2 regions of the Nocardiopsis yanglingensis genome follow, and region 1 is predicted to be linked to the other one. Evidence: riboswitches for the same ligand, from Rfam matches in the RefSeq annotation. Region 1 holds a riboswitch; the other holds the start of a gene.
What was found. A riboswitch is a leader RNA that binds a small molecule or an ion and turns the genes downstream of it on or off. The one in region 1 is predicted to bind cobalamin.

Region 2: another riboswitch for cobalamin. It lies ahead of ACJ7C5_RS15210 (epoxyqueuosine reductase QueH); the one in region 1 lies ahead of btuB (TonB-dependent vitamin B12 receptor).

The regions. Positions count from the first base shown of each region.
Region 1 covers NZ_JBJNRH010000021.1:41,791-49,067, forward strand. The annotation lists gene ACJ7C5_RS19725 (class I SAM-dependent methyltransferase) at 1-418, shown strand, start outside; gene gph (phosphoglycolate phosphatase) at 483-1,139, shown strand; gene btuB (TonB-dependent vitamin B12 receptor) at 1,281-3,122, opposite strand; cobalamin riboswitch at 3,238-3,460, opposite strand; gene ACJ7C5_RS19740 (histidine phosphatase family protein) at 3,593-4,171, shown strand; gene ACJ7C5_RS19745 (TfoX/Sxy family protein) at 4,262-4,624, opposite strand; gene ACJ7C5_RS19750 (GAF domain-containing protein) at 4,621-5,103, opposite strand; gene bioD (dethiobiotin synthase) at 5,172-5,855, shown strand; partial or broken gene ACJ7C5_RS19760 (aminotransferase-like domain-containing protein) at 6,015-7,277, opposite strand, start outside.
Region 2 covers NZ_JBJNRH010000011.1:97,379-104,655, forward strand. The annotation lists gene ACJ7C5_RS15190 (DUF1028 domain-containing protein) at 1-624, shown strand, start outside; gene ACJ7C5_RS15195 (hypothetical protein) at 698-2,545, opposite strand; gene ACJ7C5_RS15200 (bifunctional nicotinamide-nucleotide adenylyltransferase/Nudix hydroxylase) at 2,785-3,834, shown strand; gene ACJ7C5_RS15205 (nicotinate phosphoribosyltransferase) at 3,899-5,308, shown strand; cobalamin riboswitch at 5,443-5,672, shown strand; gene ACJ7C5_RS15210 (epoxyqueuosine reductase QueH) at 5,849-6,520, shown strand; gene pncA (bifunctional nicotinamidase/pyrazinamidase) at 6,576-7,202, shown strand.

The DNA of each region.
Region 1 (7,277 bases):
CAGTTTCGATGTGGTGTTCCACCCGATCTCGAACCTGTATGTGCCTGATGTGCGCCCGGTGTGGACCGAATGCCGCCGCGTGCTGGCACGCGATGGCATGCTGATGGCCAGCTTCTACAACCCGGTGCTGTTCGTTGGTGCGCGCGATCCGCAGCTGGATGCACAAGGCCTGATCCGGCCGAAGTACGCCATTCCCTATTCGGACCTGGAAGACCTGGCGCCGTCCGAGCGCGAGGCGAAGCTGGCCCGTGGCGACGCGCTGACCTTCGGCCACAGTCTGACCGAACTGATCGGTGGTCAGCTCGATGCCGGCTTCGTCATCGATCGCTTCATGGAAGACTGGCAGCCGCAGCCGCGTTTCCTGATCGACCGCTATCTGCCCACCTTCCTGGCCACCCGCGCGCGCCGCATCGGTTGAAGCGGATCGGCGCAAAAACCAGCGGCGTACAATGGACGGCCCCACGTCATGCAGGTGCCGTCCCTTGTCGTATCCCTATCCGCTGGTCGTGTTCGACCTCGATGGCACGCTGGTCGACAGCGCCGCCGATATCGCCGAAGCACTGAACCGCACGCTGGAGGACATCGGCGTGGCACGCGTGCCGGAAACCACGGTGCTGGGCTGGATCGGCGACGGTGTGCGCCGCCTGGTCGAACAGGCCGTGCATGCCGCTGGTCGTGAGGTCGACCTGGCCGAAGTGATGCCGGTATTCATGGTGCACTATCGCGAATGCCTGCTGCGCAGCCCGCGTCTGTTCGATGGCGTGGGTGAAGCGCTGGCGCAACTGCGTGCACGCAACGTGCCGCTGGCGATCTGTACCAACAAGCCCGAAGCGCTGGTGCCGCCGCTGCTGCAGCACCTGGGCATCGGTGATGCGTTCGCGCTGGTGCTGGGCGGCGACTCGCTGCCACAGCGCAAGCCCAGCGGTGAGCCGCTGCGGCACATCGCCGCGCACTTCGGGCTGCCGGTGGACGCCTGCCTGATGGTGGGCGATTCGTTGACCGACTACCGCGCCGCCGAAGATGCAGGGATGCCGATCGCGCTGGTGCGTTACGGCTATCCGCGCGGCCTGGACCTGGCCACTGCGCATGCGGTGGCGGTGATCGACGACCTGCGTGAACTGCCGGGGTTGCAGGACTGATGCAACGGATAACGCCGGTCGCCGGGCAGTGATCCGGGCCGACGCAAGGGGTAGTGCCGGCCGCTGGCCGGCAACCCCGGGGACGTTGCCGAAGGTCATGATGTTTGCCGCCCCCCGCCCGCCCAAACAAAAACCATGCGGTCACTTCGGCTGGTAACGCACGCTCAGCTGGTACTCGCGACCAGGCTGGTTGAACCACGCCACCGTCTCGTAGCGGCGGTCGAACACGTTGGCGGCACGCGCCAGCAGCGACCACTCCGGCGTCAGCGCGTATTCGGCGCGCAGGTCCAGCGTGCCGTAGCCGCCGACCTTCACTGCGTTGGCGGCATCGTCATAGCGCTTGCCCGCACCCTGCACGGTCAGGCCGGCGCGGAAATCACCGAAGCGGCGATCAATGTCCAGGCGCGCGGTCTGCTGCGCGCGGCGCGGCAGCCAGTTGTCGAACTGGGTGCTGCCATGGGTGCGGTTGCGCGGGTCGGTGTAGCTCAGCTGCGCATTGATGTCGAAGCCGGCCAGCAGCACGCCACCGGTCAGCTCGGCACCACGGATGCGCGCCTTCTCCACCTGCTGCATTTTCATCGTGGACGCATCGTAGGTGATCAGGTCATCGATGCGCGTTTCGTACACGTCCAGGCCCCAGTGCCAGCCTTGGCCCTGCTGCGAAACACCGAGGTTGGCGCTCTTGGACTTCTCCGGGTTCAACGTCGGCACGCCGCTCCACGGGTCGTACAGGTCGCTGAAGGTCGGTGCCTTGAACGCCGTGCCGTAGCTGGCATTGACGCGCAGGCCGTGGCCCAGCTCCATGGCCCAGCCAACGCTGCCGGTGGCGTGATTGCCGAACTGCTGGTTGTCGTCGTTGCGGGCACTGACCTGCAGCTGGTGGCGGCCGAAGCGGCCCTGGTACTGCACGAACACGCCGGTGTTGCGGCGGCTGTCGACCAGATATCCGGCGCTGCTGCCATCCAGGTTGTCTTCGCTCCAGTCCACGCCGGTGCTCAGCAGCTGACCCTCGGCCAGCGTGATGTCACCCTGCAGCGAGGCGCTGTCGCGATGGGTCTGAGCACTGCCGAACACACCCGGTGCGCCGAAGTTGTCCGACTCGTTGTCGCTGCGGCCGACATTGGCGGTGAATGCCAGGCGTTCGGACGGGGTGTAGCGCACCTTGCCGGCCAGGACCTGCTGGCGGGTTTCGGAGTAGTTGTAGTAACCGTCGTAGTGGTTCTTGCCGTCGGCGCGCAGCGCGCTGCCTTCCACGTTCCACTGGTCGTTGAAGGTGTAGCCGCCACGCAGGCTCTTGGACAGGTTGCGGTAGCCGTCGCGGTCTGGCTCGTCGGCGAAGCAACCGGTGAACAGCGTCGCCGAGCCACGGCAGGCATCGATGCCATCGGAATGCTGGTAGGCGATGTCGGCGCCGAACCAGCCGCGCTCGGTGCCACCACCGATGCCGCCGCTGGCTTCACGCAGCCCGTTGCTGCCACCACCGAGCTGGAAGTGCGGGGCGAAATCGCCCTGGTTGCGGCGGGTGAAGATCTGGATCACGCCGCCGATGGCGTCTGCACCGTACAGGCTGGACTGCGGGCCGCGTACGATTTCGACGCGTTCGATCTGCGCCAGCGGCAGGTCCTGGTACATGGCCAGGCCGAGGTCGGCACTGTTGATGCGCACGCCATCGACCAGCACCACGGTGTGGCCCGAGTTGGTGCCGCGCAGGAACAGCGAGCTCTGCTTGCCGAGGCCGCCGGAGTTGGTCAGGTTGATGCCGGCACGGCCGCGCAGCAGTTCCTGCAGCGACGTAGCCTGGCTGGATTCGATCTGCGCGCGGTCGATCACCTGCGCCGGCGCGATGCTGTCCTGCAGGGCGATGGGGGTGCGGGTGGCGGTGACCAGGATCTGGTCGAGCGCGGTGGTGTCATCGGTGGCCTGGGCCAGCGCGGGCAGGGCGGCCAGCACGGCCAGGGACAGCATTCGGGACTGCAGCTTCATGGGGGACTCCAGGTGCCACGCACGCCCGCGTGGCGAAGGGGAAGAGCCGCGAAGGCAGGCACGCGCCGATGCCGCAGCACAGGCCGCGATCATCCAGCGCCATGCCCACCGCATCGCGACCTTAGGCTTCCGGGCCGGTCTCCGGGCTCGCCGCCAGGTGGCGCGAGGCCACCGTCCAGGCGCCTTCCCATGCCTGCGGCACAGTGGCGGTGTTGCCTGGAACTGACGTGCTTACCGTTGCGGGGGCAGCGCCGGCATGGCGTGGAAACACGCGTCACCGGCTTCCCGTTTCAACCTGCCGGCCATGGCCGCAGGTCACCTGGAAGTGCGCGCAGTCTACGGCATCGCAGGCAGCGCGTAGCGTCGAGCTTGCTCGACTGCCCTTAGAATGGCCCCTCAGATCCCGTGGTGCCGTTGCCGATGTCCGCCCGTTTTCCGTTGTACCTGCGTCGCCCGCATGGGACGCACGCATGATCCTCGACCTGGTCCGCCACGCCGGCAATGGTCGCGATGAATTCCTTGATGGCCGCAGCGATCCGCCGCAGCTGGCCCGCCTGCCACAGGAACTGGTCGAGGCCTACGCCGCGCATCCCTGGGAGCGGGTGATCAGCTCGCCGCGCCTGCGCTCGCTGCACACCGCCATGGCACTGGCCACCCCGCGCGGGCTGGACGTGGACGCGGACGAGGAATGGGAAGAGCTGGATTTCGGTGATTGGGACGGGCAGTCGCTGTTCGACCTGCCGGAGGATGCACTGGCGGCCTTCCATGCCGATCCGCATGCATTCCCGCCGCCGAACGGTGAAAGCTGGGGCCACTTCGAGCGGCGCATCGCGCGCGCGCTGGATCGCCTGCTCGATGATGACGACCCGGTGCCGACGCTGGTGGTCAGCCATGGCGGCCCGCTGCGCATGGTGCTGTCGCAGGTCTGTGGCCTGCCGATGTCGCTGTGCTGGGCATTGCGCATCGACCACGGCACCCGTCTGCGGGTGTGGCTGGAACGCGGTGAGGTCGGGCTGGTGGGCGAGCTGCTGGAGCTGCAGCAGCCGTAACCGATCGGTAGTGCCGGCCGCTGGCCGGCAGCTGCACGATCTTTGCAACGTTCCTGAGGTTGCCGGCCAGCGGCCGGCACTACCAGGCCGTCAATCCTCGTCCGCGCGCTCGGCCACGCTGTCCTCAGCGTCATCGTCGGCATCGAAGCGCTGCTCATGTACCGGGCCCGAGGCCGGGCCGGCCGCTTTCAACGGATGCGCGGCGATGCGCGCTTCGTAATCCTGCACCAGCGCCTCACGCTGCGGCTCGCTCAGTTCCTGCCAGTGGCAGTCCAGCAGTGCGCCTTCCAGTGAGTACAGCAGGTTCAGGCTGGGCTTGAAGCCCGCGCGCTTGACCTTGACAAAGGCGCCCACGGCACCGATCGCAACCAGGTCTTCGCGGCTGCGCAGGCCGACCTGGCGCAGCCACGCCGCACTCTTGGGGCCGATGTTGCGCAGCTTCGGTGCGCTCATCCCAGCGCCTCGACGAACACGCGGGCGATGGCTTCCAGGCCGGCCTGGTCATCGGCATCGAAGCGGCCGACCTTCGGGCTGTCGATGTCGAATACGCCGATCAGTTCATCGCCGCGCAGCAGCGGCACCACCAGCTCCGAACGCGAGGCCGAATCGCAGGCGATGTGGCCGGGGAAGGCATCGACATCATCCACGCGCTGGGTCACGCGCTGGCTGGCAGCGGCACCGCACACGCCCTTGTCCAGGGGGATGCGCACGCAGGCCGGCAGGCCCTGGAACGGTCCGACCACCAGCTCTTTGCCGTCGTACAGGTAGAAGCCCACCCAGTTCAGGTCGGGCAGGGCGTGGTAGACCAGTGCGGAGAGGTTGGCCGCGTTGGCGATGCGGTCGGACTCGGCGTAGACCAGGCCACGGGCCTGTTCCAGCAGCTGGGCGTATTGTTCCGGCTTGCTGCCGGTGAGCGAGGCATTGGCGAACATGCCCGCAGTCTAGCAAGCGCGCCGGGCCGGCGATAATGCACGCTCTGTTGCCCCGTTGGAGCTTGTCGATGCTGTTGCCTGCCACGCTGCCGCCTGCCCTGTTCGTCACCGGCACCGATACCGAGATCGGCAAGACCGCGGCCAGCACCGCGCTGCTGCATGCGCTGCGCCGGCGCGGCCTGCGCGCGGTGGGCATGAAGCCGGTGGCCAGCGGCAGCGAAGACCTGGGTCAGGGCCTGCGCAACGAGGATGCATTGGCGCTGCAGGCGGCCAGTTGGCCGGTGCCGGACTATGCCGACCTGAACCCGTATGCGCTGCGGCAGCCGCTGGCACCGGAGCTGGCCGCTGCCGAGGATGGCGTGCAGGTGGAGTTGGCGCCGATCGTGGCCGCGTTCGCACGATTGCGCGCGCAGGCCGATGTCGTGGTGGTGGAGGGCGTTGGCGGCTGGCTGGCGCCGGTCTCGGCCACGCTGGACCAGCTGGACCTGGTACGTGCACTGCGGCTGCCAGTACTGCTGGTGGTGGGCATGCGACTGGGCTGCGTCAACCATGCTCGGCTGACTGCGCAGTCGCTGCAGGCCAGCGGCGTGGAGTGCCTGGGCTGGATCGGCAACCACATCGACCCGGCGATGCAGCGCCAGGACGAGAACATCGCGACGTTGCAGCAGCGCCTGCCGATGCCGTGCTGGGGACGGCTGCCGCATCTGCCGGGTGCGAATGGCGAAGCGCTGTCGGCGCATCTGCTTGAGTGATCCTGGGTAGTGCCGGGCGCGGGGCGGGCACAACCGACCCCCCGCGCAACCCCGGTTTGCCGCCACCCGCCCGCCCAACCCAGCTGCAGCCGCCAGCTCCCTCGCAATCCCACCCAGTCGCTCCACCGCGCCGATGAAGCGCGCATCCAGCGTCTGGCAGCACGACAACCGCAGGCAGTGGCGGTAGCGAGCGCCGCGCGAATACACCTGGCCGGGCATGAACACGATGTCCTCCTGCAGTGCACGCTCGAACAGCTCGCGCGTGTCCACGCCCGGCAGTTCCAGCCACAGCAGGAATCCGCCCTGTGGCTCGGTGGCACGGGTGCCGGCCGGGAAGTGTTCGGCCACCAGCTGGCGCAGCCGCCCGACCTGCTCGCGGTACAGCCGGCGCATGCGGTGGAGATGGTGCTCGTAGCTGCCCGCTTCCAGATACGCCGCCACCGCGTCGCCCAGCAGCTGCGGTTCGCCACCGGTGGACTGGAATTTCAGCAGCGCGATGCGCTCGGCGAAGCGGCCGCCATCCAGCCAGCCGATGCGGTAATCCGGTGCCAGTGTCTTGGAGAAACCTCCGACCACCATCACCCAGCCGTCGCGATCAAACGCCTTCAGCAGCGGTGCCGGCGGCTCGCAGAACTGCAGTTCTGCGTACACCGCATCTTCGATCAGCGGCAGCTGGCGCGCGTTGACCAGTTCGGCCAGGCGTTGTTTGGCGGGTGTCGGCATGGTGCAGCCCAGCGGGTTGTGCACGGTCGGCATCACCACCAGTGCGGCCAGCGGCGTGTGCTCCAGCATCGATTCCAGTGCATCGACATCCAGGCCGTGCTGCGGGTGGGTGGGCAGTTCGATGGCCTGCAGGCCGAGGTTGGCCAGCAACGGGTAGAGGTTGAAGTAGGACGGCGCCTCGATGCCGACCGCATCACCGGGCTGGGTGACCGCGCGCAGCGCTAGCTGCAGGGCCTCCATCGCACCGTGGGTCAGCAGCAGGCGTTCGCTGTGGGTATGCAGGCCCATGCGCGGGCCACGTCGCACGATCTGGGCCAGCAGCCGCGGCGAACCGTTCGGTCGCGCATAGGTCTCCACCGTCTGCTGGCCGTGGCGCAGCACCTGCGCGGTATGCCGGGCCAGCTGCGCGCCGGGATAGAACTGGCGTCCACGCGGACCGGCAAAGGCCAGATCGATCACACCGGGGCGGCGTTGTGCCTCCAGCACGCGGGCCATGAGCACCTGCTGCAGCGGCGCGGTGGGCGCGGACGGGGTGTCGCGCAGCGAACGTTCCGGCACCGACAGCCGCGGCGCGACCTCGAAGCCGGCCTTGGGCCGCGGAATGACCAGGCCGGCGTCCTCCAGCTGGCGATAGGCGGCAATTACCGTGTTGAGGCTGAGCCTGCGTTGTGAGGCCATCTGCCGCAGCGAGGGCAGGCG
Region 2 (7,277 bases), on a different contig from region 1:
GTCAGCGCGCGCGGCGGCAATGCGCAGTACACCGGCGCTACCGCGCAGCAGGCGGATTGGGCCGGTGCGCAGGGCGAAGGCATGCTGAGCGTGCAGGGCAATGGTCTGGCTGGGCCGCAGGTGCTGGCCACGATGCAACGCGTCTTCACCGCATCACACGGAGAATTGGCTGCGCGCCTGCTGGCGGCACTGGAAGCCGGCCAGGCAGCAGGCGGCCAGCGCAGTGGGCAGTGGTCGGCCGCGCTGCTGGTGCGCACGCCGGGAGGCGACTGGCAGGACACCGATCTGCGCGTGGACGCTGACCCACGCGCGGTCGCGAGGCTGCGCGAGCTGTACGACATGCGCTTGTCCAACGAGGCGATCATCCGCGCCGAGCAGCGCTGGGACAAAGGCGATGTGGCAGGGGCGCGTGCAGCACTGGCGACCTCGTTGTCGCTGGCCCATGGCTGGGACCGTACCTGGGCGCGCGCTGCGCGCCTGGCGATGCGGCAAGGGGATATCGCGCTGGCCCGCGAGTACCTGGCAGGCCTGCGTGCGCTCAATCCGGGCTGGGTGAAACAGGAGCTGGCATTGCCCTTGTATGCGCCATTGCAGGGTGATGCAGTGGTGGCGTCGTGGCGATGAGGCACCGCAGGGGTCAGATCGTGCCGACCAAGGTCGGCACCCACCAGAACAGTTCAATCGGCTGCGGCGGAGATCAGTAGATCGGCGTCACTTTCATCTGCGGCAACGGACGCGGTGCGCCGTCAGTAAGGTCCGGGCCGAGGTCTTCCCAGGTACGTCCCTGCTCGACCATCAACCCCCACAGCTGCTGCGAGGCCAGCCGCTTGTCTTCTGAGCCCAGCTTGTATGACGGCGGTGCCGGTTCACCGCGGGCAACCATCGAGTACGCCGCGCGGTAGGCCAGCACCTGCTCTGCCGGGTCGTCGGTGCGTGCCACTTCCAGCGTGTAACGCTGGTAGGCCGAAGCCAGGTTGCGCCAGCGGATCCAGTAGTGGTTCTCGAACGAGAACGAACAGAAGCGCGCACCGGCAAGGCTGCCCTTGTCGGCGATGCGGGTCAGCACCTCCTGTGGCATGTCCAGGTTCATGCCGCCCTCGTCGCCCTGCAGGCTGACGTGCACGATGCGGTCGCGGTAGCCCGGCGCGCGCGCCTGCAGCAGGTCGCGCCAGTTCTGCATGGTCGCCACCACCGCGAACAGGAAACGACCCAGCTCCGCAGCGGCCAGCGGCGTGGCGATCGACTGGTAGGTGCGCTGCCAGCCGTGGCGGTTCTCGGTGGGCAGGAACACGGCATGCTCCAGCGCTTGGCGGCCACTGCTGCCGTGGCTCACGTCTTCGGCATGCTGCGGGTAGACCAGATTGATGGCGAAGGTTGGCCAGCGCGGCAGGGCGGCGTCGAACAGGTGGATCGGGAAGTTGCTGCTGATGCCACCATCGGAGAACCAGCAGATGCGGAACGCGGTGATCACCGGGCCGCAGGTCTGCCCGGCACTGGTCAGCCCTTCCATGCTGTCGGCCACGTTGTGCTCCTGGTCGGCTGCTGGCGCGGTCGGTTCACAGCGGCGTTCGCGGCGCGAGGGCTCATGCAGCGGCACCGCGCTGATCAGCAGCGGGAAGCTCAGGCTCATGCGCGTGGCCACCAGCACCGGCAGCTTCGGGCCCTGCGGCAGGTGGTAGTACCGGCGCCCGTCCACCTCCAGCGGCAGGCCGGCCTGCGTCACCAGCCACTGCACCACGCTGGCGGGGAACAGCTGCTCGAACTCCTCGCGCAGGAACCAGAACTGCGCGCCGCCCAGCGGCAGTGTGCGTGGCTCGTTGTGCGACACGCAGGTGGTGATCATCTGCAGGCTGATCGCATGCGGGCTGTCCGGCTCGCCGGCATAGCGCGGCGCATCGTGCAGGTCGGCGAAGGTGAGCGGTGCATCCAGCGGTTTGCCTGACAACTGCTGCAGGCACTCGTGCAGCCACTCGGTCAACGCTGGCTTGCGCGCGTCGCGGCCAAGGCCACTGCACAGGCCCAGCAGATTGCGCCGCGCCACCCGCGCCACCCGCAGCGCGGCACCGGCCACGCCGGCGCCGTAAGCGCACAGCAGTGATGGCAGCAGCGTGGCGGCCACGCCGCTCCAGCCGCCGCCCCACCAGCCCAGGCCGAGCAGCAGCGCCAGCGACACCAGCACTTCCAGCGGCGCGATCTCGAATACCGCGATGGCCAGGCACAGCAGTTTGTGCGGCAGGCCGGCATTGCCGGTCAGCACCACCAGCAGCCGGTAGGCGGCGCGCGCGCCCCGTGCCGGCTGGAACAGGCTGTAGATGAAGCCGCGACGCGACAGCTGCGCCGATACCGCCGACAACCCGCCGTAGCCGGCATCGCCGGGCAGGTGCTCGCCGGCCTGCTGGCGGCGATCACCGCATGCAGCCGCGGCCGCCACCGCCGCAGCGATGGCGCCCGCCGAGGTGCCGCCGATGCTCTTGAAGCGATACTCGCGCGCCAGCGCCAGTACCGCATTGGGGTACACGATGCCGCTGGTGATGCCGCCTTTCATGACCAGATCGCAGTACTTGTCCGCCACTGTCTTGCCCCCGAGCATGCCGTCCGCCGCGTGGGTGCCAGTATGGCGCAGAGGCTTCTCAGGGCCTGAGAACACCAGCGCAGTCCGGGCAGGAATCTCCGGCGTTCAGCGGAAGGCATGCCTGCAGGCTTGACCCGCCCCGCCATCGGCGTAGCATCTGCAGCAAGCCAAGGGACAGACCCGCGGCTGCCACAACGACATGAGGGATTCTCATGGAATTCGATTATCTCGTCTTCATCGGGCGATTCGAGCCCTTCCATAACGGCCATGCCGCCGTTGCCCGCCTGGCGCTGAGCCGGGCCCGCAAGCTGATCTTCCTGGTCGGCTCTGCCGATACCCCTCGCAGCCTGCGCAATCCCTGGACCGTGGCCGAACGCGCCGTGATGATCCAGGCCGCCCTCGATGGCCACACCGACCGCCTGCTGATCCGCCCGCTGCGCGACCACCTGTACAACGAAGCGCAGTGGATCGCCAACGTGCAGCGACAGGTGGCCGAAGCGCTGCGTAACGACGGCGCCGCCGCTGATGCGAAGGTTGGCCTGATCGGCATGGACAAGGACGCCTCCAGCTACTACCTGCGGGAATTCCCGCAGTGGCCGCTGGTGGACGTGCAGCACACCGCCACCCTGTCGGCCACCGAGCTGCGGCGCTACCTGTTCGAAGCCGGCGACGTCGACTTCCACGGCGCGCTGTTGATGCTGCGTGGCAACGTGCCGGCGCCGGTGTACGACATGCTCGAAGCGTTCCGCAAAAGCGCGCCTGCCTATGGCCAGCTGGTGGCCGAGTACCGCTTCATCGAACAGTACAAAGCCGCGTGGAAGGATGCGCCCTACGCGCCCACCTTCGTCACCACCGATGCGGTGGTCGTGCATTCGGGCCACGTGCTGCTGGTGCGGCGCCGTTCGGAACCCGGCAAGGGGCTGTGGGCGCTGCCCGGCGGCTTCGTCGGCCAGGAACAGAGCCTGCTCGACAGCTGCCTGCGCGAACTGCGCGAGGAAACCCGGCTGAAGATTCCGCTGCCGGTGCTGAAGGGCTCGCAGAAGGGCCAGCAGGTGTTCGACCACCCCGACCGCAGCCAGCGTGGCCGCACCATCACCCACGGCTTCCACTTCGAGTTCCCGGCCGGTGACCTGCCGCCGGTGCGCGGTGGCGACGATGCCGACAAGGCGCGCTGGATACCGGTGAGTGAAGCGTTGGACATGGGCCCGCAGCTGTTCGAAGACCACCTGCACATCCTGGAGTACTTCCTCGGCCGCGGCTGACCTGCCCGGCCTCCCCACTGGCGGATAGACCGCCGGTGTTACTCGACGCGAAGGAGCTTCCGTCATGCACTACCTCGATAATCTTCTCCTCAACACCGACAGCTACAAGGCCAGCCATTGGCTGCAGTACCCGCCGGGTACCGATGCCACCTTCTTCTACGTGGAATCACGTGGTGGCCTGCACGATCGCACGGTGTTCTTCGGCCTGCAGGCGATCCTCAAGGACGCCCTGGCACGGCCGGTCACCCACGCCGACATCGACGACGCCGCTGCGCTGTTCGCCGCGCATGGCGAACCGTTCAACGAAGCCGGCTGGCGCGATATCGTCGACCGGCTTGGCGGCCACCTGCCGGTGCGCATCCGCGCCGTGCCCGAGGGCAGCGTGGTGCCCACCCACCAGGCGCTGATGACCATTGAATCGACCGATCCTGCCGCGTTCTGGGTGCCCTCGTACCTGGAAACGCTGTTGCTGCGCGTGTGGTACCCGGTCACCGTGGCCACCATCAGCTGGCATGCACGGCAGACCATTGCCGCGTTCCTGCAGCAGACCAGTGACGACCCGCAGGGGCAGCTGCCGTTCAAGCTGCACGACTTCGGCGCGCGCGGTGTATCGAGCCTGGAATCGGCCGCGCTGGGCGGTGCCGCGCATCTGGTCAACTTCCTCGGCACCGATACGGTCTCGGCGCTGTGCCTGGCGCGCGCGCACTACCACGCGCCGATGGCCGGCCATTCGATTCCCGCCGCCGAGCACAGCACCATCACCAGCTGGGGCCGCGAGCGCGAGGTGGACGCCTACCGCAACATGCTGCGCCAGTTCGGCAAGCCCGGTGCGATCGTAGCGGTGGTGTCGGACAGCTATGACATCTACCACGCGATCAGCGAGCACTGGGGTACCACCCTGCGCGATGAAGTGATCGCCTCGGGCGCCACCCTGGTCATCCGTCCCGACTCGGGCGACCCGGTGGAGGTGGTGGCCGAAAGCCTGCGCCGGCTGGATGAAGCCTTCGGCCACACCCTCAATAAAAAGGGCTACCGCGTGCTCAACCACGTGCGGGTGATCCAGGGCGATGGCATCAACCCGGACACGATCCGGGCCATCCTGCAGCGCATTACCGACGACGGCTACGCCGCCGACAACGTGGCCTTCGGCATGGGTGGTGCACTGCTGCAGCGGCTGGACCGCGATACGCAGAAGTTCGCGCTGAAGTGTTCGGCCGCACGGGTGGACGGCGAGTGGATCGATGTCTACAAGGACCCGATCACCGACGCCGGCAAGGCCAGCAAGCGCGGCCGCATGCGCCTGCTGCGCCGCCTGGATGACGGCAGCCTGCATACGGTGCCACTGCCGGCCAACGGCGACGACACCCTGCCGGACGGCTTCGAGGATGCGATGGTGACCGTGTGGGAGAACGGCCGCCTGCTGCACGACCAGCGGCTGGATGAGATCCGCGCGCGGGCAGCGGCGGGGCGTTGAAGTTGCATCCCGACCGGGGCCAGAGCCCGCTGCGTGGCAGCGGGATCCGACCCCTTCCTTCCGCTGGGGTCGGATCCCGTTGCAGCGCACCGGGCTCCAACCCCGGTACCCCTTGACCCGCGCCACCAACAGGTCCACTTTGCACACGCCGAAGGTATCCCTCTCATCGCTGCGGCGCGGGCAGGGATTTAAACGGGAATCCGGTGAAGGCGCCTCGCGCGCCCATTCCGGAGCTGCCCCGCAGCGGTGAATGGAAACGAATCCTGCCAACAGCACTGGGCTCACGCCTGGGAAGCGGCGGGTAGTAGGTGGGCTGCGGCCCGTGTCCATCAGCCCGAATACCGGCCCCGGCCGGGGGACACGACCGTCCCCTGACTCGACCTGGAATCTCCGCGGGGAGGTTGCCGGGGCCGTCGTCGTCCTGCGCGTGCAGGCGGTGTGGCCGCGCGCGTCCTGTTCACGGTTTCCGGCCAGACCCGTTCACCCACGCGCTGATGCATGGGCCACCGCCGTTGCCGGCGGTCCATGCGGTACCTGACGATGACCGAGCTCCAACGCCCCACCCTGACCCTGCCCGCCGACGGCAAGCGCCTGCTGCTGCATTCGTGCTGCGCGCCCTGTTCCGGCGAAGTGATGGAGGCGATCACCGCCTCCGGGATCGACTACGCGATCTTCTTCTACAACCCCAACATCCATCCGGTGAAGGAATACGAGCTGCGCAAGCAGGAGAACATCCGCTTCGCCGAACAGCACGACATCCCGTTCATCGACTGCGACTACGACACCGACAACTGGTTCAGCCGTGCGCGCGGCATGGAAAACGAGCCCGAACGCGGCATCCGCTGCACGATGTGCTTCGACATGCGCTTCGAGCGCACCGCGCTGTATGCGCACGAGCATGGCTACGACACCATCAGTTCGTCGCTGGGCATCTCGCGCTGGAAGAACATGGCGCAGATCAACGACTGCGGCATCCGTGCCGCGTCGCGCTATGAAGGCCTGCAGTACTGGGACTACAACTGGCGCAAGGGCGGCGGCGCCAGCCGCATGATCGAGATCAGCAAGCGCGAGCAGTTCTACCAGCAGGAGTACTGCGGCTGCGTGTACTCGCTGCGCGACGCCAACCGTCACCGCCGCGAGAACGGCCGCGAACGGATCAAGATCGGCCTGCTGTACTACGGGCAGGACGCTGAGACGCCGCAGGGCGATTGACGTGCAGGCATGGGGCGGCCACGCTGGTCGCCCCTTCTGTTGTACCGGACCTGCCATGACCGCCCTGCCCGCCGACGTCGCCCTGCTGGTGATCGACCTGCAGCCGGACTTCATGCCCGGCGGTGCGCTGGCCTGCGACCAGGGCGATGCGTTGGTAGCACCGATTGCCGATCTGCTGGCACAGCGCCGCTACCGCACCGTGGTGGCGACCCAGGACTGGCACCCGGCCGACCATGCCTCGTTTGCCAGCCAGCACCCCGGCCAGCGCCCGTTCGAGACCATCCTGCTGCACGCGCAGCCGCAGACGCTGTGGCCGGACCATTGCGTGCAGGGCAGCGCCGGTGCCGCCCTGCACCCGGGCGTGGACTGGACGGTGGCCGACCTGATCCTGCGCAAGGGCACGCGCCAACAGGTGGATTCGTACAGCGCCTTCCGCGAGAACCACGGCCCTGATGGCGAGCGCCCGGCCACCGGCCTGGCCGGCTGGCTGCACGAACGTCGCATCCGCGAAGTGCACGTGTGCGGCCTGGCCCGCGACTACTGCGTGCTGTGGAGCGCGCAGGATGCGGTGAAATCTGGCTTCCGGGTGAAGTTCCTGTGGGAGCTGACCAAGCCGGTGACCGACGCCAACGACGCGATGGTGCGTGAGGCGCTGGGCAAGGCGGGGATTGCGATCGTCTGACCCAGAGCGGTAGTGGCGGGGGGGGGGGGGGGCCCCCCCGGGGGGAAGAAGTGGGGGCCCCCCCGCCCGCCCAAC